DNA from 3 places in the Pseudomonas sp. GYB4201 genome. Region 2 is predicted to be linked to each of the others. Evidence: riboswitches for the same ligand, from Rfam matches in the RefSeq annotation. Region 2 holds a riboswitch; each other region holds the start of a gene.

Region 1 (7,854 bases), on a different contig from region 2:
AGCACATGCCCGAGGCGACCATGCTGCGCATCCAGGGCAAGAGCGGGCGCATGGTCTACAGCCTGCTGCGCAACCGCGCCCACACCAACGTGGCGTTCCTGCTGGGCGAGGCCTACCGCTACATCCCGGGGCTGGACACCCTGACCCTGTGGCCCGGCGTGCTGAGCAGCTACCCCAACTTCATGTTCAACGTGCCCGCCGACCAGGTGCCGGCGTTCGTCGATGCCATGCAGCAGTCCAGGGACCAGGCCAGCTTCGACAAGATCGTCGAGCGCTGGGGCGTGCGCCGCACCAACCCGCAGTTCTGGGACTTTTTCCATGACCTGACGCGCTACATCCAGGAGACCGAGCCGGTGGAGGCGGGGGTACTGGACATGAACCGCTACGAAAACCTGTAACCACAAGCTACCGGGCAATATCGCAATTCCGTAGCAGCTGCCGCAGGCTGCGTCCAAGGGCGACGCAGCCTTCGGCAGCTGCTACGGGAAAGTGGGCACCGCCCGTCAATCCGGATGACCTTTGCCCCTTTTTTGAAGTCCGACCCTTTGAGAGTGCACCGAAAGTGCGCACGGTCAGGTTCCAAAAAAGGCGGTAAACAATGCTGATTTCGCTTCAAGCCCTCCGGGCACTGGCAGCCTGGACGGTTGTCTGCCATCACTTCATGCAGATCTTCTTCGACTTCCATGCCAGCGGCCCCATCGGCCAATTCTTCGTTGATCGCGGCGCCGTGGGCGTGGACATTTTCTTCGTCATCAGCGGCCTGGTGATCTACCTCTCCACCCAGGACAAGGACATGCCCGCCGGGCGTTTCCTGCTCAACCGCGCCATCCGCATCGTGCCCGCGTACTGGTTCTACACCCTGCTGATGGGGCTGATGATCGTCGCCGTCGGCCAGCAAATGCCGCACCAGGTGGTGGACCTGCCGCATTTCATTCTGTCGCTGCTGTTCATCCCCTCGGAGAACCCTGGCGGCTATGGCCTGTACCCCACGCTGAACGTCGGCTGGACCCTGAACTACGAAATGTTCTTCTACCTGATGTTCTCGCTGGTGTTCGTGGTGCCCAAGCGGCATCGTCCTTTAGTCGTAGGCCTGGCGCTGTTCGCGGTGTGCGAAATGGTCAGCCACTATGGGGTGCTGAGCCGCTTCTATGCCAACAACATCATCTATGAATTCCTGCTCGGCATCGCCATCGGCTGGGCCTACCGTCGTGGCTGGATCGCGCAGGCGCTGTGGGTGCCGCTGCTGGTGATCGGCGCCTCGCTGGTGGCCATCTACAACCTGCCGGCCAGCGACCGGCTGTTGAACTGGGGCGTGCCCAGTGCCTTGATCGTGCTGGCCTGCGTGGCCATGGAGCCGTGGTTCAAGGGCAATCGCGTGCTCAAGACCCTGGGCGACTGCAGCTACTCGGTGTACCTGATTCACGTGATGGTGCTGTACACCGGCTGGTTCGCCAGCGAGCGCCTGAACATCAACCCGTACCTGGTTTTCGCCGTTTGCGTGCCGGTCATCGCCCTGGCTTCGTGGGCCAGTTACGTGTGGATCGAGACCCGCCTGTACCGCCGCATGAAGGGCTGGGCGGAGGCGCGCCTGGCGCCGGTGGAGCGCCCATCCATAACCTGACAAAAATACTGGGACTTTGTGCCGCGCCCGGTTTGGCGTAAACTGCCGGCAAGTCTGTGAGGAACTTACATGAGCGCCATAACGATTACCGACGCGGCACACGATTACCTGGCCGATCTGCTGGAAAAGCAGAACACCCCGGGTATCGGCATTCGCATTTTCATCACCCAGCCGGGCACCACCTACGCCGAGACTTGCATTGCCTACTGCAAGCCCGGCGAAGAGAAGCCGGAAGACACCGCCATCGGCCTGAAGAACTTCACCGCCTGGCTCGACGCGGTCAGCGTGCCGTTCCTGGAAGATGCCGTGGTGGACTACGCCACCGACCGCATGGGTGGCCAGCTGACCATCAAGGCGCCGAACGCCAAGGTGCCGATGGTCAATGAAGACAGCCCGATCAACGAGCGCATCAACTACTACCTGCAGACCGAGATCAACCCCGGCCTGGCCAGCCACGGCGGCCAGGTGACGCTGATCGAAGTGGTCGAGGACGGCATCGCCGTGCTGCAGTTCGGTGGCGGCTGCCAGGGCTGCGGCCAGGCCGACGTGACCCTGAAGGAAGGCATCGAGCGCACCCTGCTCGAGCGCATCCCGGAACTCAAGGGCGTGCGCGACGTGACCGACCACTCGCAGAAAGAAAACGCCTACTACTAAGGCGTACGCTGCGAACCCGAAAAACGGCGCCCCGTGAGCGCCGTTTTTTTATGCCTGCACGCCGAAGCGCTCGGCGTAATCCTGCGGGCTGACGCCCAGGGCCTTGTGAAAGCTGCGGCGCATGCTCTTGGGGTGCCCGAAGCCGCACAGCCGCGCCACGCTCTGCACCGAGGCCTGGCCGCCCTGCAGCAGGGCGCGGGCTGATTCCAGGCGCACCTGCTCGACGTAGCGCGCCGGGGTGACGCCCAGTTCGGCCATGAACACCCGGTACAGGGTGCGCGGGGCCATGCACGCCCGTGCCGCCAGGGCTTCCAGCGACAGGTCGCCGCCCAGTTGCCCGGGTATCCACTCCAGCAGCGCACCCAGGCGCGGCGCGCGGCAGGCTTGGGGCGCCAGGTGCGGGCTGAACTGCGCCTGGTCGCCGGGGCGCTTGAGGAACATCACCAGGCGCCGGGCCACGGCCAGGGCGATGGGCCGGCCGAGGTCGTCTTCCACCAGCGCCAGCGCCAGGTCGATGCCGGCCGTGACCCCCGCCGAGGTAAAGCGCTGGCGGCTGGCGCGGCTGTAGGTGTGCAGGCGTTCGCCCTGTACATCGATGGCCGGGAAGGCCTTGAGCGCTTCCACGTCGGCCCAATGGGTGGTGGCGCGGTGGCCGTCCAGCAGGCCGGCGTGGGCCAGGATCAGCGCGCCGGAGCACACCGAGCCCAGGCGTTGCACCTGCGTGGCGGCGCGGCTGAGCCAGGCCAGCAGCGGCGGGTTGGCGAATTGCGCCGCCTCGCCGCGCCCGCCGGGGACCAGCAGGGTGTCGAGGCTGGCGGGGTCGGTGTCGTGGTAGCGCTGCTCGGCATACAGGCTGAAGCCTGCCGAGGTCGCCACTGGGCCGGCCTGTTCACCCAGCATCAGCAGGGCGTAGGCGGGCGCCCGGCCCAGGCGCGCCAGCTCCTCGTTGGCCGAGGCGAACACCTGCATCGGCCCGGTGACGTCCAGGCTCATCACTTCGGGATAAATCAAACAGGCAATCCGGCGCATAAAAACTCCTGGCTATTCCCGTAGCGGCGGCCACCAGGCCGCGTCCGGGTCAACGCGGTGCACTTGGGGGGACGCGGCCTTCGGCCGCTGCTACAGGGGTTGTCTGTATAGGTGCGCGTGGCCGGCGCGGTACAGCGCCGACTCGCCGAAACAGTCCGTGTCCAGCACCCGCCCGACCAGGATCAGCGCCGTGCGGCGGAACCCCTTGGCCGCTACCTTGGCTTCAATATCCGCCAGGGTGCCGGTCACCCAATCCTGGTCCGGCCAGCTGGCCTTGTGGATCACGGCGATGGGGCAGTCGGCACCGTAGTGGGGCAGCAACTCCAGCACGATTTTCGACAAATGCTGCACGCCCAGGTGAATGGCCATGGTCGCGCCGTGACGCGCCAGGTCATGCAGGGCTTCGCCTTCAGGCATCGGCGACTTGTCGGCATAACGGGTCAGGATCACCGTCTGCGACACCCCCGGCAGCGTCAGCTCGGCGCCCAGCAGGGCTGCGCAGGCGGCAGTGGCGGTGACGCCAGGGATGATCTCGAAGGGGATGCCGCGTGCGCGTAGGCAACGGATCTGTTCGCCGATGGCGCCGTACAGGCTCGGGTCGCCCGAATGCACCCGCGCCACATCCTGGCCGCGGGCGTGGGCGGCGGCCAGCAGGTCGATGATCTGCTCCAGGTGCAGTTCGGCGCTGTTGACCACCTGTTCGGCCTGGTGGCCTTCGAGCACGGCGGCGGGCACCAGGGAGCCGGCGTAGATGATCACCGGGCACTGGCGGATCAGCCGCTGGCCCTTGACGGTGATCAGTTCCGGGTCGCCGGGGCCGGCGCCGATGAAGTAGACGGTCATGTGCAAATCCTGAAGAAAACGAATGCTGCTTGAGCGAAATTCAAGTGCGAGGCGGTGATTATCCGGGAATCGGGCCCGCTTGTGCCAATGCTAGGGTGGCCTTGGGGCTTTTTTGCCGGCTGACGCGCAACTGGCTGCCGGCCCCGGCCAGCGCCAGCGCGGCGCTTTCGGCCACGCCGTGGCAGCCGGTGTGGCTGAAGGCGACGGCGGAGCGGTGGGTTAGCCGGGGCTCGAAAGGCGCGAGCTGCGCTGCGCTGAAAAGCGTCAATGGCACGTCCAGCGCCTGCGCCAGTTCGAGCAGCCCGGCCTCGTCGGCCTTCAGGTCAATGCTCGCCACGCCCGTCACATCGCCGCGGCTCAGGCCGTGGTGGGCGAGGGTGGTGTCGAGCAGGTCGGCCAGCACGCTGGCGGGGCAGCCGCGCTGGCAGCCGAAGCCGGCGTAGAGGTCAGGCATGGGAGGCATCCACAAAATCTCAAGCCGCCACTATACCGTAGCCGCTGCTGCAGGCAGCGGCCAGGGGCGATGTTGACCTTCCCCCCCACACTGCGTAGCCTTGCACCTTCGAGGTTCTCCGCCACGCGGAGCCAAGATGGGAATGCGGTCCAAGCCGCAGCTGCCCCCGCAACTGTAAGCGGTGCGCGCCCCGGCAATGCCACTGCGTTCCACGCGGGAAGGCGCCAGGGTCGGCTTTCGAGCCCACGCCGCAAGCCAGGAGACCTGCCTCGACAGACTTCCACTACAACCGGGCGGGGTGATCCGGTGGCGAATGCACCCGCGTGCCCGGCACCCGCGGTTCTCGTCCCGTTTGCCCGCCATATTGCCAAGGGCATCCGATGAAAACACTGGCCAAGCTTCCCGTCACCATCGTCACCGGCTTCCTGGGCTCGGGCAAGACCACCTTGCTGCGCCACATGCTGGACAACGCCCAAGGCCGCCGCATCGCGGTCATCGTCAACGAATTCGGCGAGCTGGGCATCGACGGCGAAATCCTCAAGCAGTGCACCATCGGCTGCACCGAGGAAGAGGCCACCGGCCGCGTCTACGAACTGGCCAACGGCTGCCTGTGCTGCACCGTGCAGGAAGAATTCTTCCCGGTGATGCGCGAACTGGTGGCCCGCCGTGGCGACCTCGACCACATCCTCATCGAGACCAGCGGCCTGGCCTTGCCAAAACCGCTGGTGCAAGCCTTCCAGTGGCCGGAAATCCGCAGCGCCTGCACCGTCGACGCGGTGATCACCGTGGTCGACAGCCCGGCCGTGGCCGCCGGCACCTTCGCCGCCTTCCCGGACCAGGTCGACGCCCAGCGCAAGCTGGACCCCAACCTGGACCACGAATCGCCGCTGCACGAGCTGTTCGCCGACCAGCTGGCCAGCGCCGACCTGGTGATCCTCAACAAGGCCGACCTGATCGAGCCCGAGGCCCTGGCCGCCGTGCGCCGCGAAGTGGCCGAGGAACTGCCGCCGGCGGTCAAGGTCATCGAAGCCAGCAGCGGCCGCCTGCCGCTGGACGTGCTGCTGGGCCTGGGCGCCGAGTCGGAAGAACACATCGACGGCCGCCTGACCCACCACGATCATCACCACGACGACGATGATCACGACGACCACGACCACGACGCCTTCGACTCCATCTCCATCGAGCTGCCCGAAGCGCCGGAAGCCCAGCTGCTCGACGCCCTGACCACCCTGGTGGTCAAGCACGGCATCCTGCGGGTCAAGGGCTTCGCCGCCATTCCGGGCAAGCCTATGCGCCTGCTGATCCAGGGCGTGGGCACCCGTTTCGACAAGCACTTCGACCGCGCCTGGCGCGCCGAAGAAGCGCGCAGCACGCGCCTGGTGCTGATCGGCCAGGAGCTGGACGCAGCCCTGTTGGAAAGCCAGCTGCGCGCAGCCCTGAACGGTTAAGCCATGCACCTGCTGAGAACCCAGCCCGGCGGTTTCGTGCCGGACGACAGCATCGCCGACCTGGGCCAGACACCGGCCGAGCTGGTGATTCTCTGCAGCGGTGACTCGCACCTGGCGCTGCTGGCCGAGGCCGCCCGGCAGCTGCCGGACGACTTCCCAAGCCTGCGCCTGGCCAACCCCATGCAGGTACAGAACCACGCTTCCGTGGACCTGTACGTGGACGAGGTGTTGCGCCACGCCAAGGTCATCCTGATTTCCCTGCACGGCGGCATCGGCTACTGGCGCTACGGCGTCGAGCAGCTGGTGGCGCTGGCCGAACGCGGCGTGCAGCTGATCCTGGTGCCCGGCGACGACCGCCCCGACCCCGAGCTCAGTGACCTGGGCACCGTGGGTCGCGAGGTGGGCGAACGCCTGTGGCACTTCCTGCGCCAGGGCGGCATGGGCAACGCGTTGTCGTTGTTCAACTGCCTGGCCAGCCAGTTTCTCGGTCGCGACTACGCCTGGGCAGAGCCCCAGGCGCTGCCGCGCACCGCCATCTATCACCCGGCCCACCACGATGCCGGCCTGGCCCATTGGCAGGCCGACTGGCAACCCGGCCAGGCCGTGGTGCCGCTGATCTTCTACCGCTCGCACCTGCAGGCGGCCAACACCGGTTTCGTCGACGTGTTCTGCCAACGCCTGCTGGCGGCCGGCCTGAACCCGCTGCCCATGGCCGTGGCCAGCCTCAAGGAGGCCGGCTGCCTGAGCCAGGTGCAGGCCTGGATGGACGAAGTCGGCGCGGCGGTGATCCTCAACACCACCGGGTTTGCCCAGTCCAGCCCGGAAGCGCCGCACCTGCGGCCGTTCCGCCGCGACATCCCGGTGATCCAGGCCATCTGCGCCCAGGACAACCAGCCCGGCTGGGAAGCCAGCGAGCAGGGCCTGGGCCCGCGCGACCTGGCCATGCACATCGCCCTGCCGGAGCTGGACGGGCGCATCATCAGCCGCCCCATCAGCTTCAAGGACCTGGCCTGGCGCAGCGAGCGCAGCCAGTCCGACGTGGTCTGCTACCGCGCGCACCCCGAGCGCATGGATTTCGTCGCCGAACTGGCGCGGCGCTGGGCCGAGCTGGCGCGCCTGCCCAACGGCCAGAAGCGCATCGCACTGATTCTGGCCAACTACCCGACCCGCGACGGCCGCATCGGCAACGGCGTGGGCCTGGACACCCCGGCGGCGGCGCTGAACATCCTGCGCGCCCTGCACGCCGAGGGCTACCCGGTGCAGGGCCTACCCGCCAGCGGCACGGCGCTGATCCAGCAGTTGCTGGGCGGCGTCAGCAACGACCTTGACAGCCTTGACCTGCGCCCCTGCGCCCAGAGCATGGCCATGGACGACTACCTGGCGGCGTTCGCGCGCCTGCCGCTGGCCAACCAGCAGGCGGTGCGCGAGCGTTGGGGCGAGCCAAGCGCCGACCCCATGTGCCGCAGCGGCCGCATGATGGTCGCCGGCCTGCGCTTTGGCCTGACCTTCGTCGGCATCCAGCCGGCTCGTGGCTACCAGCTGGACCCCAGCGCCGTGTACCACGACCCCGACCTGGTCCCGCCCCACGGCTACCTGGCGTTCTATTTCTGGCTGCGCCACGCCTATGGCGCCGACGCCGTGGTGCACGTGGGCAAGCACGGCAACCTGGAATGGCTGCCGGGCAAGGGCGTGGGCCTGTCCGAGCGCTGCTGGCCGGACGCGCTGCTGGGGCCGATGCCCAACGTCTACCCGTTCATCGTCAACGACCCGGGCGAGGGCGCCCAGGCCAAGCGCCGCACCCAGGC
Region 2 (7,854 bases):
TGCGCGTGGCGCAGGGTGCCGACGCGGTTGGCCAGCACGCCGGCGAACGGCAGGTCCGGCTGGTAGCGCGCCAGGCCCAGGGCCAGGGCGCCGAAGGTCTGGGCCATGGCGGTGCCGTCGATCACGCCCAGCACCGGCACGCCGAAGTGCCGCGCCAGGTCGGCGCTGCTGGGGGTGCCGTCGAACAGGCCCATCACGCCCTCGATCAGGATCAGGTCAGCCTCGGCCGCCGCTTCCCACAGCAGGCGCCGGCTTTCCTCGGCGCCCACCATCCACAAGTCGAGCTGGTACACCGGCGCGCCACTGGCCCGTTCCAGGATCATGGGGTCGAGGAAATCCGGCCCGCACTTGAACACCCGCACCTTGCGCCCCTGGTTGCGGTGCAGGCGCGCCAGGGCGGCGGTGACGGTGGTCTTGCCCTGGCCAGAAGCGGGTGCTGCGATCAGCACCGCCGGGCAATGACGCGGCTGGGTCATAGCTCGATGCCCTTCTGGGCACGAATGCCGGCCTGGAAGGCGTGCTTGAGCATGCCCATCTCGGTGACGGTGTCGGCCAGTTCGACCATCTCGTCCTTGGCGCCACGGCCGGTGACCACCACGTGCTGCATGGCGGGACGCGCCTGCAGGTCGGCCAGCACCTGGTCGAGGTCCAGGTAGCCGTGCTTGAGGGCGATGTTCAGCTCATCGAGAATCACCAGGCCGATGCTCTCGTCCTGCAGCAGGCCACGGGACACTTCCCAGGCGGCCTGGGCGGCGGCGATGTCGCGCTGGCGGTCCTGGGTTTCCCAGGTGAAGCCCTCGCCCATCACGTGGTAGCGCACCTGCTCGGGGAAGCGGCGGAAGAACAGCTCTTCGCCGGTGGCGTTGCGGCCCTTGATGAACTGCACCACGCCGCACTGCATGCCGTGGCCCATGGCGCGCGCGAGCATGCCGAAGGCCGAGCTGCTCTTGCCCTTGCCGTTGCCGCTCAGCACCAGCAGCAGCCCGCATTCGTTGGGCGCATTGGCAATGCGCTCGTCAATGATCGCCTTCTTGCGCAACATGCGCGCCAGATGGCGTTGTTCACGTTCCTGGGATTCACTCATCGCAGCTCTCCGCTACACCTGCACACAGGCGACATCGACGAAAAGCCGCCGCCCGGACGGGCGCAGCACAGACTCGTCAATGCCGCTCTCACCCGCGCGACAGAACAAAAGGGGACCGGCAAGCCAGCGGCTTGCCAAGAAGGGTTCCAGGCCGGTCTCCGGACTCATGAGCGGGGGCATGCACACCCGGGGCCACGCGCCTTCCCGAGCCAATTCGGCCCAGTGGCGCCATGCGCGACCTTGACTCATTTACCGTTGCGGGGGCAGCGCCGGGCTCGCACGCCTGCGGCGGCTCACCGGCTTCCCTGTTTCACCCTGCCAGCCGTGGGGCTGCAAGGCACCTGAAACACGCCGGGAAGGTTAGAGGGTTGGGGGTGGGAGGTCAATTAAAGCTCGCCATACCTCCCCTGTAGCAGCTGCCGCCAGGCGGCGTCCGGCCCTGGCGCGGCCTTCGGCCGCTGCTACGGAGCGCGTGCACCTTTGTCGATCGCGTCGCCTGCATCGCGGCCAAGGCCGGCTCCTACCACGAACGGCGTAGGAGCCGACTTTAGTCGCGATGCAGACGACGCCGTTTCAAGACAGTTGCTGCTGCGGGGTTTTATTGGAACCACTGCCCTACCCCGCCCCTCTACAGCACATACCTCCGCCTCAGCGAGCAATTACAATGCACAAGACCCGCCTGGCCCTGATCATCCTCGCCTCCAGCACGCTGCTGGCCTGCGGCGAGTCCTCGACCCTGAAGGTGGCCGACGGCACCGGCCCGCACCCGCAGCTGCCAGCGCCGAACAAGACGCTGATCCCCACGGTGAACATCGCCGACGCCATAGGCTGGCCCGACGGCGAGAAACCCCAGCCGGCCAAGGGCACCCAGGTGGCCGCCTTCGCCGAGGGCCTGGACCACCCGCGCTGGCTGTACGTGCTGCCCAACGGCGACGTGCTGGTGGCCGAGACCAACGCGCCGCCCAAGCCCGAGGACGCCAAGGGCATCAAGGGCTGGGTGATGAAGAAGGTCATGGGCAAGGCCGGCGCCGGGGTGCCCAGCGCCAACCGCATCACCCTGCTGCGCGACACCAACGGCGACGGCGTGGCCGACACCCGCACGGTGTTCATCGCCAACCTCAACTCGCCGTTCGGCATGACCCTGGTGGGCAGCGACCTGTACGTGGCCGACACCGATGCCCTGCTGCGCTTCCATTACGACACCGGCGCCACCGCCATCAGCGGCCAGGGCACCAAGGTGACGGATCTGCCGGGCGGGCCGCTCAACCACCACTGGACCAAGAACGTCATCGCCAGCCCCTCGGGCAACAAGCTGTACGTCACCGTGGGCTCCAACAGCAACGTCGGCGAGAACGGCCTGGACAAGGAAGCAGGCCGCGCGGCGATCTGGGAGGTGGACCGCACCAGCGGCGAGCACCGCATCTATGCCTCGGGCCTGCGCAACCCCAACGGCATGGGGTTCGAGCCGCAGACCGGGCAGCTATGGACGTCAGTGAACGAACGCGACGAGATCGGCAGCGACCTGGTGCCTGACTACATCACCTCGGTGAAGGACGGCGGCTTCTATGGCTGGCCGTTCAGCTACTACGGCCAGCACATCGACAACCGCGTCAGCCCCCAGAACCCGGCACTGGTGGCCAAGGCCATCGCCCCGGACTACGCCGTGGGCCCGCACACCGCTTCCATCGGTTTCACCTTTGCCAGCACCAGCGGCGGGCTGGCGGCGCCGTTCAACCATGGCGCCTACGTAAGCCAGCACGGTTCGTGGAACCGCAAGCCACACAGCGGCTACAAGGTGATTTTCGTGCCGTTCGTGGACGGCAAGCCCAGCGGCCAGCCGATCGACGTGCTGACCGGGTTCCTCAACGACAAGGAACAGGCCATGGGCCGGCCGGTTGGCGTGACCGAGGACCACAAGGGCGGGGTGCTGGTGGCCGATGACGTGGGGAACAAGATCTGGCGGATTACAGCCGTGAAATAGTGGTGGGTTCGGACGCGGCCTGGCGGCCGCTGCTACGGGGCCGCGTCCGTGCCACTCATGGGTTGTGCGCCAGGCTTGCTGGTTGCAACACGCGCTTGGCGTTCAGGTAGGCGTGCTGCCAATACGGCTTGTTGAGGTAGTCCAGCTTCACCGTGCCGCCCGTGGCCGGGGCATGCACGAAGCGGCCCTCGCCCACGTAGATGCCGGCATGGCTGACCTGCGAACCGCCGCTGGTGGCGAAGAAGATCAGGTCACCGGACTGCAAGGCATCCTTGCTGACATCGGGGGCGCGCATGCTGATCATTTCCCGCGTGGAGCGCGGCAGGCTGATGCCGGCCGCGTCGCGATAGACGTAGGTGATCAGGCCGCTGCAGTCGAAGCCCGAATCCGGCGTGTTGCCGCCCCAGCGGTACGGGGTGCCGACCAGCCCGATGGCTCGCATCAGGACGTCATCGGCCTGGGGGGACAAGGGCTGCTGGGGAGCTGAAACAAAAGGTTGATACACCGGCGCAGGCGCAGGTGGCGGCTTGTGGCCAGCGCAGGCGGTGAGCAGGCCTGCGAAGAGTAATAGCGCGAAACGGGCCGTTAGCGACATAAACAGAACCATCCTGATTCAACTGCCGTTGAAGACTAGCTTGTATTCCCGAAAACGCGCAACGGCGGCACACTTTCCAGTGCGCCGCCGCTGCGAGTACCGCCCAGACTGCTTACTTGCGTGCGATAGTCGTGGTCGGTGCCATGGCCAAGGCACGCTTGGCTTCGATAAAGGTCTTGCTCCAGTAGGCGTCATCGAGGCTGTCGATGCGCACGCCGCCGCTACGGTGGCTGCTGGAATGGATGAACTGGTCATCGCCCAGGTAGATGCCGGCGTGGCTCACGCGACCACGGCCACGGGTGCTGAAGAACAGCAGGTCACCGGGCTTGAGGTTGTTGCGGGCTACCAGGGGGGCTTTGACGTTGATCATGTCACGCGTGGAACGCGGCAGGGTCATGCCGGCCTCCTCGCGGAACAGGTAACCGATGAAGCCGCTGCAATCGAAGCCCGATTCAGTGGAACCACCGGTGCGATAGCGGGTGCCGATCAGCGATTTGCCGCGTTCCAGGATGCTGTCAGCCAGCATGGGCATCTGGTAGGGCTTGCTGTTCTCGGAGAAGTCAGCCAGTTCCTTTTCGGTATCCAGCTCTTCTTCTTGGAAATTCAGGGTTACAGCTTTCGCCTGGGCCTGGGACTGTGGAGTCACCGGGTTGAGAGCCTGTTGCTGCGATACCGGCGTATGAGCCGCGCAGCCGAAAAGCAGGGTCACGAGTGCGAGGGGCACGAGGGGTGCGAAGCGCTTTAGCATGGGCACGACCGTGTCTGTAGAAGTTAAGAAGACGCGACTATGCCCGCTATCAAATCCATTTGCAAATTCAATCGAAAAAAATGTGACTCAGCAGTTTCGGCATGACTTCTAACGCCCTACTCTCAAAAAACACGTCCATGCTGGCAGAAAGCCCGCTTCGCAATGGGTTGATCTCAATGGCAAACCCGCCAGCGGCGCGGGTTTCAGCGATGGGCGCGTTGATGTAGGGGAAGCTGGCCGTGGTGCCGATCACCAGCACCACCTCGAAACCAATCGCCATTTGCCGATACAGCGCCTCAATCGCCCGCTCGGGCAGCATTTCCTCGAAAAGCACCACGGAAGGCCGCATAACGCCATTACAGACGTTGCAGCGCGGCGGCAGTGGCTGACCAAGGATTTCCCGCAAATCATCGCGTACAGCGCCACAGGCGCGACAGAACAGTGGCGCCAATTCCCCGTGAATTTCAATTAACCGTTCGTCGGGACCTCCTGCCTGGCGGTGATAACCGTCAATGTTTTGCGTCAGCACCCAGCACTCCGGCTTGGCTTTCTGCAGCTGGGCAATGGCGTGGTGCGCCGCATTGGGTTGCGCGCCCAGGCAGGCCTCGCCCAACTGCGCCAGGTATTTCCAGCACAGCGCCGGGTCGCGTTCGAGCATGGGCCCCGACAAGGCTTTTTCGATGGGCAGGCCTTCGCTGGTGGTGCCGTTGTACAGGCCACCCAGGCCACGGTAGGTGGGCAACCCGGAGTCGGCGGAGAGGCCGGCGCCGGTAATCACCAGGATGCGCCGGGCATCACGCAGGGCAGCGCCGGCGCGGGCCAGCAGCTGCGGGTCTACCAACCCAGGGTTTCCTTGAGGAAGGGAATGGTCAGCTTGCGCTGCGCTTGCAGGGAGGCCTGGTCCAGGCGCTCCAGCAGGTCGAACAGTGCGCTCATGCTGCGGGTGCCGCGGGTGAGGATGAAGTGCCCGACCTCGTCGGTGAGATGCAGGCCGCGGCGCGAGGCGCGCAGCTGCAGGGCACGCAGCTTGTCTTCGTCCGACAGCGGGCGCATCTGGAAGATCAGCGCCATGGTCAGGCGCGACTTCAGGTCCGGCAGTTTCACCGCCAGCTCGCGCGGCGAATGGGAGGCGGCGATCAACAGGCGCCGGCCGCTGTCGCGCAGGCGGTTGAACAGGTGGAACATGGCCTCTTCCCACTCGGGCTTGCCGGCAATGACCTGCAGGTCGTCCAGGCACACCAGCTCGTACTGTTCCAGGTAATCGAGGATTTCCACGCCGCGGTCGAGCAGCTGCGCCAGGGGCAGGTACACCGCCGGCTCGCCCATCTGCTCGAAGCGCAGGCACGCGGCCTGCAGCAGGTGGGTACGGCCCACGCCCTGCTTGCCCCACAAGTAGATCAGGCTTTCGGTCCAGCCGGCGTCGGCTTCGCACAGGCGTTCGACGTAGCCGAGTGCAGCGGCATTGGCGCCTGGATAGTAATTGATGAAGGTAGCGTCATCACGCAGACGCACACCTAAGGGCAGCTGAATCGGTTTCATGCTGGCTGACGGTTCTGGCGAACCGCAGGGGGCCTCTGTGTGAAGTTAGCAAAGTTTATACCCGTGACGCCGGGCGCACAATGCAACAGACCACAAGCAAAATCAAAGGTTTGCATTCATTTGCACACCCGCTGCCGCAACAGCGGGTGCACGGCGCCACTACAGGTCGGGGTCTTCCTGGCCGCCGTAGATGTCCGATTCCTTATACAGATCATGGGCATGGCGCAGCAGCACCATGATCACCGCGGCCACCGGCAGCGCCAGCAGCACGCCGGCGAAACCGAACAGTTCGCCGCCGGCGAGGATGGCGAAGATCACTGCCACCGGGTGCAGGCCGATGCGGTCGCCCACCAGCATCGGCGTCAACACCATGCCTTCGAGCAGCTGCCCCACCAGGAATACCGCGCCAATGCCCATCAGCGGGTAGATGTCGCCGCCAAACTGGAACAGGCCGGTGATCATCGCCGCGCTGATGCCGATGATGAAGCCCATGTACGGCACGATGGCGGCGAGGCCGGCGATCAGGCCGATCAGCAGGCCCAGCTCCACCCCCACCAGCATCAGGCCGGCGGCGTAGATGATGCCCAGCGCCAGCATGACCAGCAACTGGCCACGCACGAACGCGCCCAGCACCTCGTGGCACTCCTTGGCCAGGGCGACGATCTTGCCCTCGCGGTGGCGCGGCAGCAGGCTGCGGATCTTGGCCATCATCAGGTCCCAGTCGCGCAGCAGGTAGAAACCCACCACCGGGATCAGCACCAGGTTGGTCAGCCAGCCGATCAGCGCCAAGCTGGAGGCCGTGGCCTGGCTCAGCACCACGCCGACGATGTCGGTGGTCTGGCCCATGTGCTCGGTGATCGCGGCCTTGATCTTGTCGAACTTCCAGAAGCCGTCGGCCAGGCCCAGCTTGGCCTGCACCCACGGCAGGGCCACGTGCTGCAGCCAGTCCAGCACCTGCGGCGCCAGCTCGTACAGGCGCACGAACTGCTTGGCCAGCAGCGGCACCAACACCAGCAAGGCAATCATGAACACCAGGGTGAACAGCGAGAACACCACGATCACGCCCCAGGTGCGCGACAGGCCGACCTTTTCCAGGCGGTCCACCAGCGGATCCGCCATGTAGGCCAGCACGATCGCCACCAGGAATGGCGACAGGATGGGGTGCAGGAAGTACACGAACAGGCAGAGCAGGAGCACCGCCCCCGCCCAGACCCAACGACGCATGTCAGTCATCAAACCACCCAAGCCTTATATAAAGAGAAGATCGCCGCATTACCAATGGAAGCGCAGGCCAGGGGCAGGTTGCGGTGCAGGGACTGGCGCGGCGCCAGGCGCCAGCGGCTGGGTAGCGACCACGGGTGCCGCTTCCGGCGGCAGCTCGCTGAGCTTGCCCAGGGCCAGTTGCGCGCGCAGTTGGTCGCTGCTGCCGCTGACCTGGTAGACCACCTTGTCACCGTCCACGGATTTCAGCTTGGCGTTGAAGGGTTCAAGCAGGCGGCCCAGGGTGGCGTAGTGGTCCAGGGTCATGCCTTCGACCTGCAAGCTCATGTCAGTGCTGGCACCGCCGCCGGACTTGACCACGTAGCGCGGCGCCAGGCGCTCGCTGACGGCCAGCAGCACGGCATCGGCCAGGGCGGCGGGGTCGTCGCCCTCGGCCTTGCCCTGCTCGGGGCGGTCGCCCAGATACAGGTGCCATTGGGCGCTCCACTTGCCGCCCTCCTGCTTGGCGTGCACCGCCAGCAGGCCGTCGGCGCCGTAGCGCTCGGAGGCCGCGCGCAGCGGCGTGGCGTCGCTGCCGTCGAGGGTCTTGGCGGTGCCCAGGGACTGCTCGCCCAGGTCTGCCAGCGGCAAACGCAGCGGCAGGCCACGGTGCTGGGCGGCGCGGCGCAGGGGTTCGGCGGTGGGCT
Region 3 (7,854 bases), on a different contig from region 2:
TCCTGCCCAGGATGCGGCTGGTGGCGGGTGCGCTGAGGTTCAGGCGCCGCGCGGCGCCGGCTACCGAGCCTTCTTCGAGCAGGATATCGAGCGCGTACAACAGGTTCAGGTCAGGATTTTTCATGGCCTGCAGCATTAAGGTTGTGACCACTAAAATCAAGCACCCCACCGTCGTAGCCGCTGCCGGCAGGCTGCGCTGGCCCACGCTGGAAATCTCCTGCGCACACCAAGGCCAACGCAGCCTTGCGGCAGCGGCTACGCGATGACGTGGTTGGCCAACGTGTCACAACAAGCTGAAGCGGTAGCTGACGATCAGGCGGTTTTCATCCTGGCTGCGCTGGCCGGTCACTTCGGTGCGGAACGCGGCGTTCAGCCAGCTGAAGCCCAGGCCCTTGAAACGGCCCTGGTTGACCACGTAGTTCAGCGCCAGGTCGCGCTCCCACTCACCGCCGGTGCTGGCCGCCTGCACGTGGTCGCCGTTGAGGTAGACCACCGAGGCGCTCAGCCCCGACAGGCCCAGGCCGGCGAAGTCGTAGCTGTACTGGGCCAGCCAGGTGCGCTCGCCGGCGTGCTGGAAGCGGCCGATCTGGCGGCTGGTGATCAGGTACGGGGCGTTGCCGTCGCCCTGGTTGATGAACGGGAAGTCGCTGCTGCCGTCGACGCGCTGGTACCCCGCCGCCAGCGACTGGCTGCCCAGGGTGTAGGTGAACAGCGCGCTCCAGGTGCGGTTGTCGACCTCGCCGTTGCTGCCCACCGCGCCGCTGGATTTGTAGCCGGCCAACCGCCCCGCCGCGCTGGCGTTCTCGCCCTGGCTGCTGCTGATGAAGCCGCGCAGGTCGGTCTGCAAGGTGCCGCGCGGCAGCTTGGTGCTGTGGGTCAGGCCCACGAAGTGCTGGTCGTAGAAGTCGTCGAGGTTGGCGAAGTAGTACTGCGCGGTGGTGTGTGGGTCCAGCTTGTAGTCGGCGCCGGCGTAGTAGAAGGCATTGCTGCGCTGGCCGGTAAGGCTGTTGGCGCCGGCGATCGACAGCGACGCCTGGTTGCTGGAGTTGCGGCCCTTCACCGAGGTGATCTTGCCGCCGATGAGGGTCAGGTTGTCGAACTCGCGGCTGGTCACCTGGGTGCCCTGGAACGTCTGCGGCAGCAGGCGCCCGTCGTTGATACCGATCACCGGCAGGTGCGGCTGCAGGGTGCCATGCCGTACTTCGGTCTTCGAGAAGCGCAGCTTGGCGGTCAGGCCCAGGCTGGCGAAGTCGTTCACCGCGCGGCCGTCGCTCTCACTGGGGAAGACAATGCCGCCGCCGCTGCTGCCGCTGTTGTAGGCCTGGCCCTTGCCCGAGTCCAGGCGCAGGCCGAGCATGCCCAGGGCGTCGAGGCCCAAGCCCACTGGGCCTTCGGTGAAGCCCGAGGTGTAATTGAGAATGAAGCCCTGGCCCCACTCCTGCTGCTTGGACGGGGTGGCCGTGCCGCTGCGGTTGTCGTTGTTGATGAAGAAGTTGCGCAGGGTCAGGTCGGCCTTGCTGTCATCGAGGAAACCATCGGCCCACAGGGGCTGGCTGAACAAAGCGGCGCTGAGGGCCAGGGGGAAGGCTTGACGGTACATCGGACGTCCTTGGTGGGGTCAGGGACGGCGGAGTGTAGGAATGTACGTTTTGGTTCAAAAATACGGAGTTGGCCTATGGATATGCCGGGCGGGGTCATAAGTGCCTAGGGAAAAGGCATATGCAGGGTGTCCGCGGCTTTGGGCAAAGCGTTATGGATCAACGGGTTGTGAGGTTAAATTAATCTTCATTCGGTGAGACGGCTTTGGACGCGGCCTGCGGCCGCTGCTACGGGTATTGAGGTGGTTTACGGGTAATGGGTGGCCAGGAACTTCAGCAGATGCCCATTGACGATGTCGGGCTGTTCGCTCTGTATCCAGTGGCCGCAGGCCTTGACGATGTGCTGCTCCAGGCGTGGCACGCGCTTGGGCATGCGCAGCAGCGTGTGCGCCTCCAGCACGCCCACCGGGTCCAGGTCGCCCAGCAGGAACAGCGCCGGCTGCTCGACGCAGGCCTCGGCCAGGGCTTCGGTGCGCTGCCAGTTGCGTTCGAAGTTGCGGTACCAGTTCAGCGCGCCATGGAAGCCGCGGCCGGCGAAGGTTTGCACGTACACCTCGAACGCCTCGGCGCTGCACCAGGGCGGCAGCCGGTCGGGCTGGTTGATGCCGTCGAACAGCGTGGCGCTGGCAGGCTTGTGCTTGAGGATCAGGTCGCCGTTGGCGCCGCCCTGCATGAACATGCGCAGGGTGTGGGCGATGTCGGCGTCCAGCTCGGCCTCGGCCACCCCCGGGTTCTGGAAATACAGGATGTAGTTGAAGCGGTCCTTGAAGTGCGCGCGTATCAGCTCTATCGCCGGCTGTTTCGGCCGCCCGGCGTAGGGCACCGACAAGGCCACCACCGCCTGCACCCGCTCAGGTTCCAGCAGCGCCAGGTGCCAGGCCACCGGCGCGCCCCAGTCGTGGCCCACCACGCACACCTGGCGCTGGCCCAGCAGGTCCATGGCGCCCTGGATGTCGGCGCACAGGGTCAGCAGGTCGTAGGCCTCCACCGCCTGGGGCGCGGAGCTGGCGCCGTAGCCGCGCATCTCCGGCATCCACACCTGGTAACCGGCGGCCACCAGCGGCGCGATCTGCGCCCGCCACGAGTACCAGCACTCGGGGAAACCGTGCAGCAGCCACACCGGCCGGCCGTGTTCGGGCCCGGCGACGTGCACGCTCAGGGTGATGCCGTTGACCGCCAGGGTGCGCTGTTGTATGGCCTTCATCGTCCATGCTCGTCTGAACCTTTCACCTACCCTAGCAAAGCCCGGCCACAACGCTAACCATCATTGATGGGCGCTATGCTCGCGCTGCTGTCGGCGAAATTGCCCGGGCGGCAGGCCTTGGGTCTGGCGGAAGCGCCGCGAAAAGTACGCTTCGTCGCTGAAACCGCAGCGCTGGGCCACGTGGCTGATGGGCTCGTCGCTGTTGAGCAGATGGGTGCGCGCCAGGCGCATGCGCCGCTCCAGCACCAGTTCGCTGAAGGTGCTGCCGGTGTCCTTGCGCAGCAGGTGGGTGAGGTAGTTGGGCGACAGGAAGGCCGCGGCGGCCGCGTCCTTCAAGGTCAGCTCCGGGTTGGCGATGTGCTCGCGAATATAGGCGGTCACTCGCGCCAGCGCATCGCGGCGGCCGCGCCGTGCGGCCTTGTCGCTGGCCAGTTGCTGCAGCGCCGGGGCGAAGCGCTGGCTGACCAGGCCAATCAGCTGCAACAGCCCGGCCCGCAGCAAGGTGGTGGTGCCGAAGTCACGGGTGCGGTCCAGCTCGCGCAGGCGCAGCAGCAAGGCTTGTACCTCGGCAAAGGCGCCGTCGTCGAGAATGAAGTCCAGGTGTTCCTGGCACTGGAACGGCGCGAGCTCAGGGGCCTGGCCCAGGGGCACGTCCTCTAGGTCCAGCGGGTCGCACGCCAGGTGCGGCAGCAGGAAACCCTGGGCGAAGTTGATGAGCATGAAGTTGCCGTGCTCGGGGTGCGGGATCAAGTGCAGGCGGTGCGGCAGGATAAAGCTCAGGGCGTTGCGCGGGAACGGCCGCACCGCGCCGCCGATGTGCTGCACGGTGTCGCCGCCCAGGTTGACCTGGATCTGGAAGTATTCGTGGCGGTGCGGCGAGGTCAGCGCCTCGCGCTCCTGCTTGTCGCGGATGTAGAAATCCTCGCGGTTGCTGCGCTGCTGCATGCCGTAGGTGGGCACGCGGGACAGGGACGACATGGCAGCAACCTCGAAAGCCGGATAGACGCCGCCAGTCTAAAGCGCGGCGCGGCGGCTGTCAGCGCTGGCCGATGCGCAATTGGAACTGGGCCACGCCGTCGATGCCGGCGCTGACCTGGTCGCCGGGCTGCAAGGCGCCGACGCCGGCCGGGGTGCCGGTGAAGATCAGGTCGCCGGGCTGCAGCGCCACCGCGCGCGACAGGTAGGCGATCACGTCCGGCACCGCCCAGATCTGGTCCGCCAGGTCGCCGCGCTGGCGCTCCTCGCCGTTCACCGTGAGCCAGATGGCGCCGCTGGCCGGGTGGCCCAGGGTGCTGGCCGGGATCAGCGCGGTGCACGGCGCCGATTCGTCGAAGCCCTTGGCCCAGTCCCACGGCCGGCCCTGCTTCTTGGCCTGGGCCTGCAGGTCGCGGCGGGTCAGGTCCAGGCCCACGCCATAGCCCCACACATGCGCCAGGGCCTGCTCGGGGGCGATGTCGACGCCGCCCTCGGCGATGGCCACCACCAGTTCCACCTCATGGTGCAGGTCGGCGGTCAGCGGCGGGTAGGCGATCACGCCTTCGGCCGGCACCACGGCGTCGGCGGGCTTGCAGAAGAAGAACGGCGGCTCGCGGTCCGGGTCATGGCCCATTTCCCGCGCGTGCTCGGAATAGTTGCGGCCCACGCAGAACACCCGGCGCACGGGGAAACGGCGGCTGTCGCCGGCAATGGCGACGCTGGCGGCGGGCGGTGGGGCAATCACGTACTCGGTCATGGGAGGCTCCTGATGGCAAAGGCAGGCCTGCAGTGTGCCCGCCGGCAGCGGTGCCTGGCTTGGACAGCGCCGCGAGGATTATGGACAGCGCAACGCAATGGCGCATACTTTCCCTGTAGCGTCACCACAAGGAGTACCCATGAGCGATCACGACGACAACGTCATTCCCCTGCGCCGCACCAAGGTGTTCGAGGACGACGGCAGCGAGCCGGCACTGCTCGACGAGGTGATGCGCCGCCTGATGGTGCAGACCTTCGCCGGCACCGACATCGACTGCGCCGCCATCCACACCCAGGGCCAGTACCGCCAGGCCCTGGCGTACATGATCCAGGGCATCCTCAACGGCCCCAACCCCGGCGACAACCTGCTGGCCTTCGCCCTCAAAACCATTCACATGTCCGGCGAGGAATTCGCCAAGCTCGACGGCTATGGCCCCAAGCTGTGCGCCCAGGCCCTGCTGGACATGGGCAACGGCGTGCCCGGCTCGGTGGAGAAAATGCAGCGGGTGCGGCGCATCCTGCGCAGCGGCCTGCACCCGGTGGGCCCGGACGATACCCCTTCCGAGCCCTGAGCGGCTTTACTCGGCGCTGGCCGCGGCGCGGTCGGCGCGCCACTGCGCCAAGGTGGCATTGGCCTGTTGCAGCTGTTGCTCCAGGCGCGCCTCGCGCAGCACCTGGGCCTTGCTGGCCTTGGCCTGGGCCGCCTGCTCCTGGCGCAGCACCTCGATCTGCTGGGCTTGCGCTTCGCGCGCGCCCAACGCCTGGGCCAATTGCGTGGCCAGGGCCGTGGCCTCGGCGGCCTTGTCGGCCAGGGCCTGGGTGGCGGTGTCCTGATCCTTGCGCGCCTGGCGTGCCTCCACCAGCATGCGTTCGTTGTCGCGGTTCAGGCGCATCAACTCGTCCTGCTTGACGATCAGGCTCTGCTGCAACTGCCGCACTTCCACCTGCACCTGCTGCACCTGGCCTTCGTGGCGGCGCTGGTCCTGGTCGCGCTGCTCCTTCACCGCCTGGCGGTAGTGCTCAAGGGCGTCGCGGGCGTGCTGGTGCTTGTCTTCCAGCGAGCGAATGTGTTCGTCCTTTTCCTGCACGCGCAGCTGCAGGTCGCTGCACTCCTGGCCCAACCGCGCGTTGCGGGTGTGCTCGGCCTGCAACGAGGTGCGGCAGGTAGCCAGCTGCTCCGACTCACTGGCCAGAGCCTCGGCCTGGATCTCGAACTGCTGCTGCAGCGCCGCGTGAGCCTTGGCGGCTTCGGCCAGGTCGGCTTCGAGCACGGCCTTTTGCAGGTCGAAACGCGCCTGGGCCTGCTGCACATACTCGTCGCCCTCCTCTTTCAGGCGCAAAGCCAGGCGGCCTACCAGTTCGCCCAGCTCCTGGGTCAGGTGCTCGCGCGGGGCCTGGCGGCGCTGGTCGGTTTCTTCCAGCTCCTTGAGGTAGCGGTGGATGGTGGTCTTCGAACCGGTGTTGCCCAACGCCACGCGCACGGCGTCGATGGTGGGGTTCTCGCCCCGGGCCAGCAGCGCCTCACGCGCCTTTTGCACCACTGCCTTGTTGATCCCACCCCGTGCCATGCCTGCTCCTTTGAAGTGTACTGCGGTATGTATTCTGTAATGGCGCGCAATATACCCCATTGACGCGACGCTGCGTAGCCGCTGCCGCAGGCTGCGCTGGCCTTTTCATGCACTGGAGATATTCAGTGTTCATGCCGGCCAGCGCAGCCTTCGGCAGCGGCTACAAGATTGTATCGAGGCGCAGACATTGACCTGGATCCACATCAGTGGTCGAATGCGCGCCAGTTTCAGGTGCCCTCAGCCGCCGTGCTCAGGGTGAAACGGGAAGCCGGTGCGTCACTTTGGTGATCAGTCCGGCGCTGCCCCCGCAACGGTAAGCGAGCGAACACGTCAACAGGCCACTGTGCATAGAGCATGGGAAGGCGGCGCGTTCATGACCCTCGCAAGCCCGGAGACCGGCCTGCAAACGCTTCAATTGGCAACCCGCGGTGGGCGGGCGCAGGCCGGTTTCCGTGGGCGTTTGCGCCCGCGATTTGCCATGCGTGTCCCTCCGGGTTCATCTTTTCCTGACTGTAGTTGGAACAGCATGTCCCGCACTTCCCTGCTTCACCGCCTGGCCCCGTGCCTGGCCTTGTCCTTGCCCGTGCACGCCGCCGATGAGCTGGCACTGCCGGCCACCACCATCAGCGAACGCGCCGACACCGCGCTGGCCACCCCCGGCACCGCAGGCTCGCGCCTGAACCTGACGCCGCTGCAGACCCCGGCCAGTATCAGCAGCCTCGACGAAGGCGCCATCGACCAGCGCAACAACCTCACGGTGCAGGAAGCCGTCACCCGTGCGCCCGGCATGACCAGCATCGCCGCGCCGGGCAACGGCAACACGGCGCTGTCGGCGCGCGGCTTCAGCGGCCACGAGTCGGTGATGACCCTGTTCGACGGCGCGCGCCTGTACACCGGCGCCGGCACCCAGACCTTCCCGGTGGACCCGTGGATGGTGGAGCGCATCGACGTGATCCGCGGCCCGGCCTCGGTGCTGTACGGCGAAGGTGCCACCGGCGCGGTGATCAACGTGATCCCCAAGAAGCCCTTCGAGGGCGCCATCAGCAACCACCTGCGCGTGGGCTACGGCAGCGACGACCGCCAGCAGACCGCGTTCGACAGCGGCGGCTCGCTGGGCGAGCGCCTCAGCTACCGGCTGACCCTGGACCAGCAGCGCAGCAACGGTTGGGTAGACCGTGGCCAGTCCTCAAGCCTGGCCTTCAGCGGCGCCCTGCGCTGGCAGGCCAGCGACGACCTGAGCTTCACCCTGGCCCACGAGCGCGGTGACAGCCGCCCCATGAACTACCTGGGCACACCGCTGATCGACGGCCACTACCACGACAGCCTGCGCGACAAGAACTACAACGTGCGCAACGCCATGCAGCACTACGACGACCAATGGACCCGGCTGACCAGCGACTGGACCCTGAGCGACGCTATCAGCGCCAGCAACGAGCTGTACTACATCAAGAGCCGCCGCCACTGGCGCAACGCCGAAAGCTATAGCTGGGACAGCAGCCAGGGCCAACTGCTGCGCGGCAGCTACCTGGAAATCAAGCACCACGAAGAACAGTTGGGCGACCGCCAGACCTTCACCTTCGACCACAACCTGTTCGGCCTTGCCAGCAAGACCGTAGTCGGCGCCGAGTACAACCGCATCCGCTTCGGCCTGGCCAACAACTCGCCCTACACCGATGTTGGTGGTGACTACGTGGACCCCTGGGCGCCGGCGCCGGGCTGGTTCCACAGCCAGTCGCCGTTCCAGGCGCTGAGC

Evidence for each region. Region 2 has a riboswitch for cobalamin ahead of cobO (cob(I)yrinic acid a,c-diamide adenosyltransferase). Riboswitches for the same ligand answer to the same signal wherever they lie in the genome.
Region 1: it holds a riboswitch for cobalamin, as region 2 does, so the genes downstream of both, cobW (cobalamin biosynthesis protein CobW) here and cobO (cob(I)yrinic acid a,c-diamide adenosyltransferase) in region 2, are expected to answer to the same signal.
Region 3: it holds a riboswitch for cobalamin, as region 2 does, so the genes downstream of both, AC0Z2B_RS17460 (TonB-dependent receptor) here and cobO (cob(I)yrinic acid a,c-diamide adenosyltransferase) in region 2, are expected to answer to the same signal.

Annotation. Positions count from the first base shown of each region.
Region 1 is NZ_JBWGIG010000025.1:66,428-74,281, forward strand. It holds gene AC0Z2B_RS21915 (fatty acid cis/trans isomerase) at 1-398, shown strand, start outside; gene AC0Z2B_RS21920 (acyltransferase family protein) at 599-1,621, shown strand; gene nfuA (Fe-S biogenesis protein NfuA) at 1,691-2,275, shown strand; gene AC0Z2B_RS21930 (GlxA family transcriptional regulator) at 2,324-3,304, opposite strand; gene cobM (precorrin-4 C(11)-methyltransferase) at 3,395-4,147, opposite strand; gene AC0Z2B_RS21940 (cobalamin biosynthesis protein) at 4,206-4,610, opposite strand; cobalamin riboswitch at 4,696-4,887, shown strand; gene cobW (cobalamin biosynthesis protein CobW) at 4,982-6,049, shown strand; gene cobN (cobaltochelatase subunit CobN) at 6,053-7,854, shown strand, end outside.
Region 2 is NZ_JBWGIG010000022.1:73,157-81,010, forward strand. It holds gene AC0Z2B_RS20565 (cobyrinate a,c-diamide synthase) at 1-476, opposite strand, end outside; gene cobO (cob(I)yrinic acid a,c-diamide adenosyltransferase) at 473-1,084, opposite strand; cobalamin riboswitch at 1,217-1,444, opposite strand; gene AC0Z2B_RS20575 (PQQ-dependent sugar dehydrogenase) at 1,749-3,065, shown strand; gene AC0Z2B_RS20580 (C40 family peptidase) at 3,121-3,660, opposite strand; gene AC0Z2B_RS20585 (C40 family peptidase) at 3,773-4,408, opposite strand; gene AC0Z2B_RS20590 (NAD-dependent protein deacylase) at 4,476-5,249, opposite strand; gene hda (DnaA regulatory inactivator Hda) at 5,243-5,947, opposite strand; gene AC0Z2B_RS20600 (AI-2E family transporter) at 6,107-7,180, opposite strand; gene AC0Z2B_RS20605 (DUF2066 domain-containing protein) at 7,220-7,854, opposite strand, start outside.
Region 3 is NZ_JBWGIG010000017.1:36,756-44,609, forward strand. It holds gene AC0Z2B_RS17425 (LysR family transcriptional regulator) at 1-124, opposite strand, end outside; gene AC0Z2B_RS17430 (OprD family porin) at 284-1,600, opposite strand; gene AC0Z2B_RS17435 (alpha/beta fold hydrolase) at 1,846-2,802, opposite strand; gene AC0Z2B_RS17440 (helix-turn-helix transcriptional regulator) at 2,863-3,780, opposite strand; gene AC0Z2B_RS17445 (fumarylacetoacetate hydrolase family protein) at 3,839-4,534, opposite strand; gene AC0Z2B_RS17450 (hypothetical protein) at 4,674-5,105, shown strand; gene AC0Z2B_RS17455 (DNA-binding protein) at 5,112-6,101, opposite strand; cobalamin riboswitch at 6,314-6,519, shown strand; gene AC0Z2B_RS17460 (TonB-dependent receptor) at 6,628-7,854, shown strand, end outside.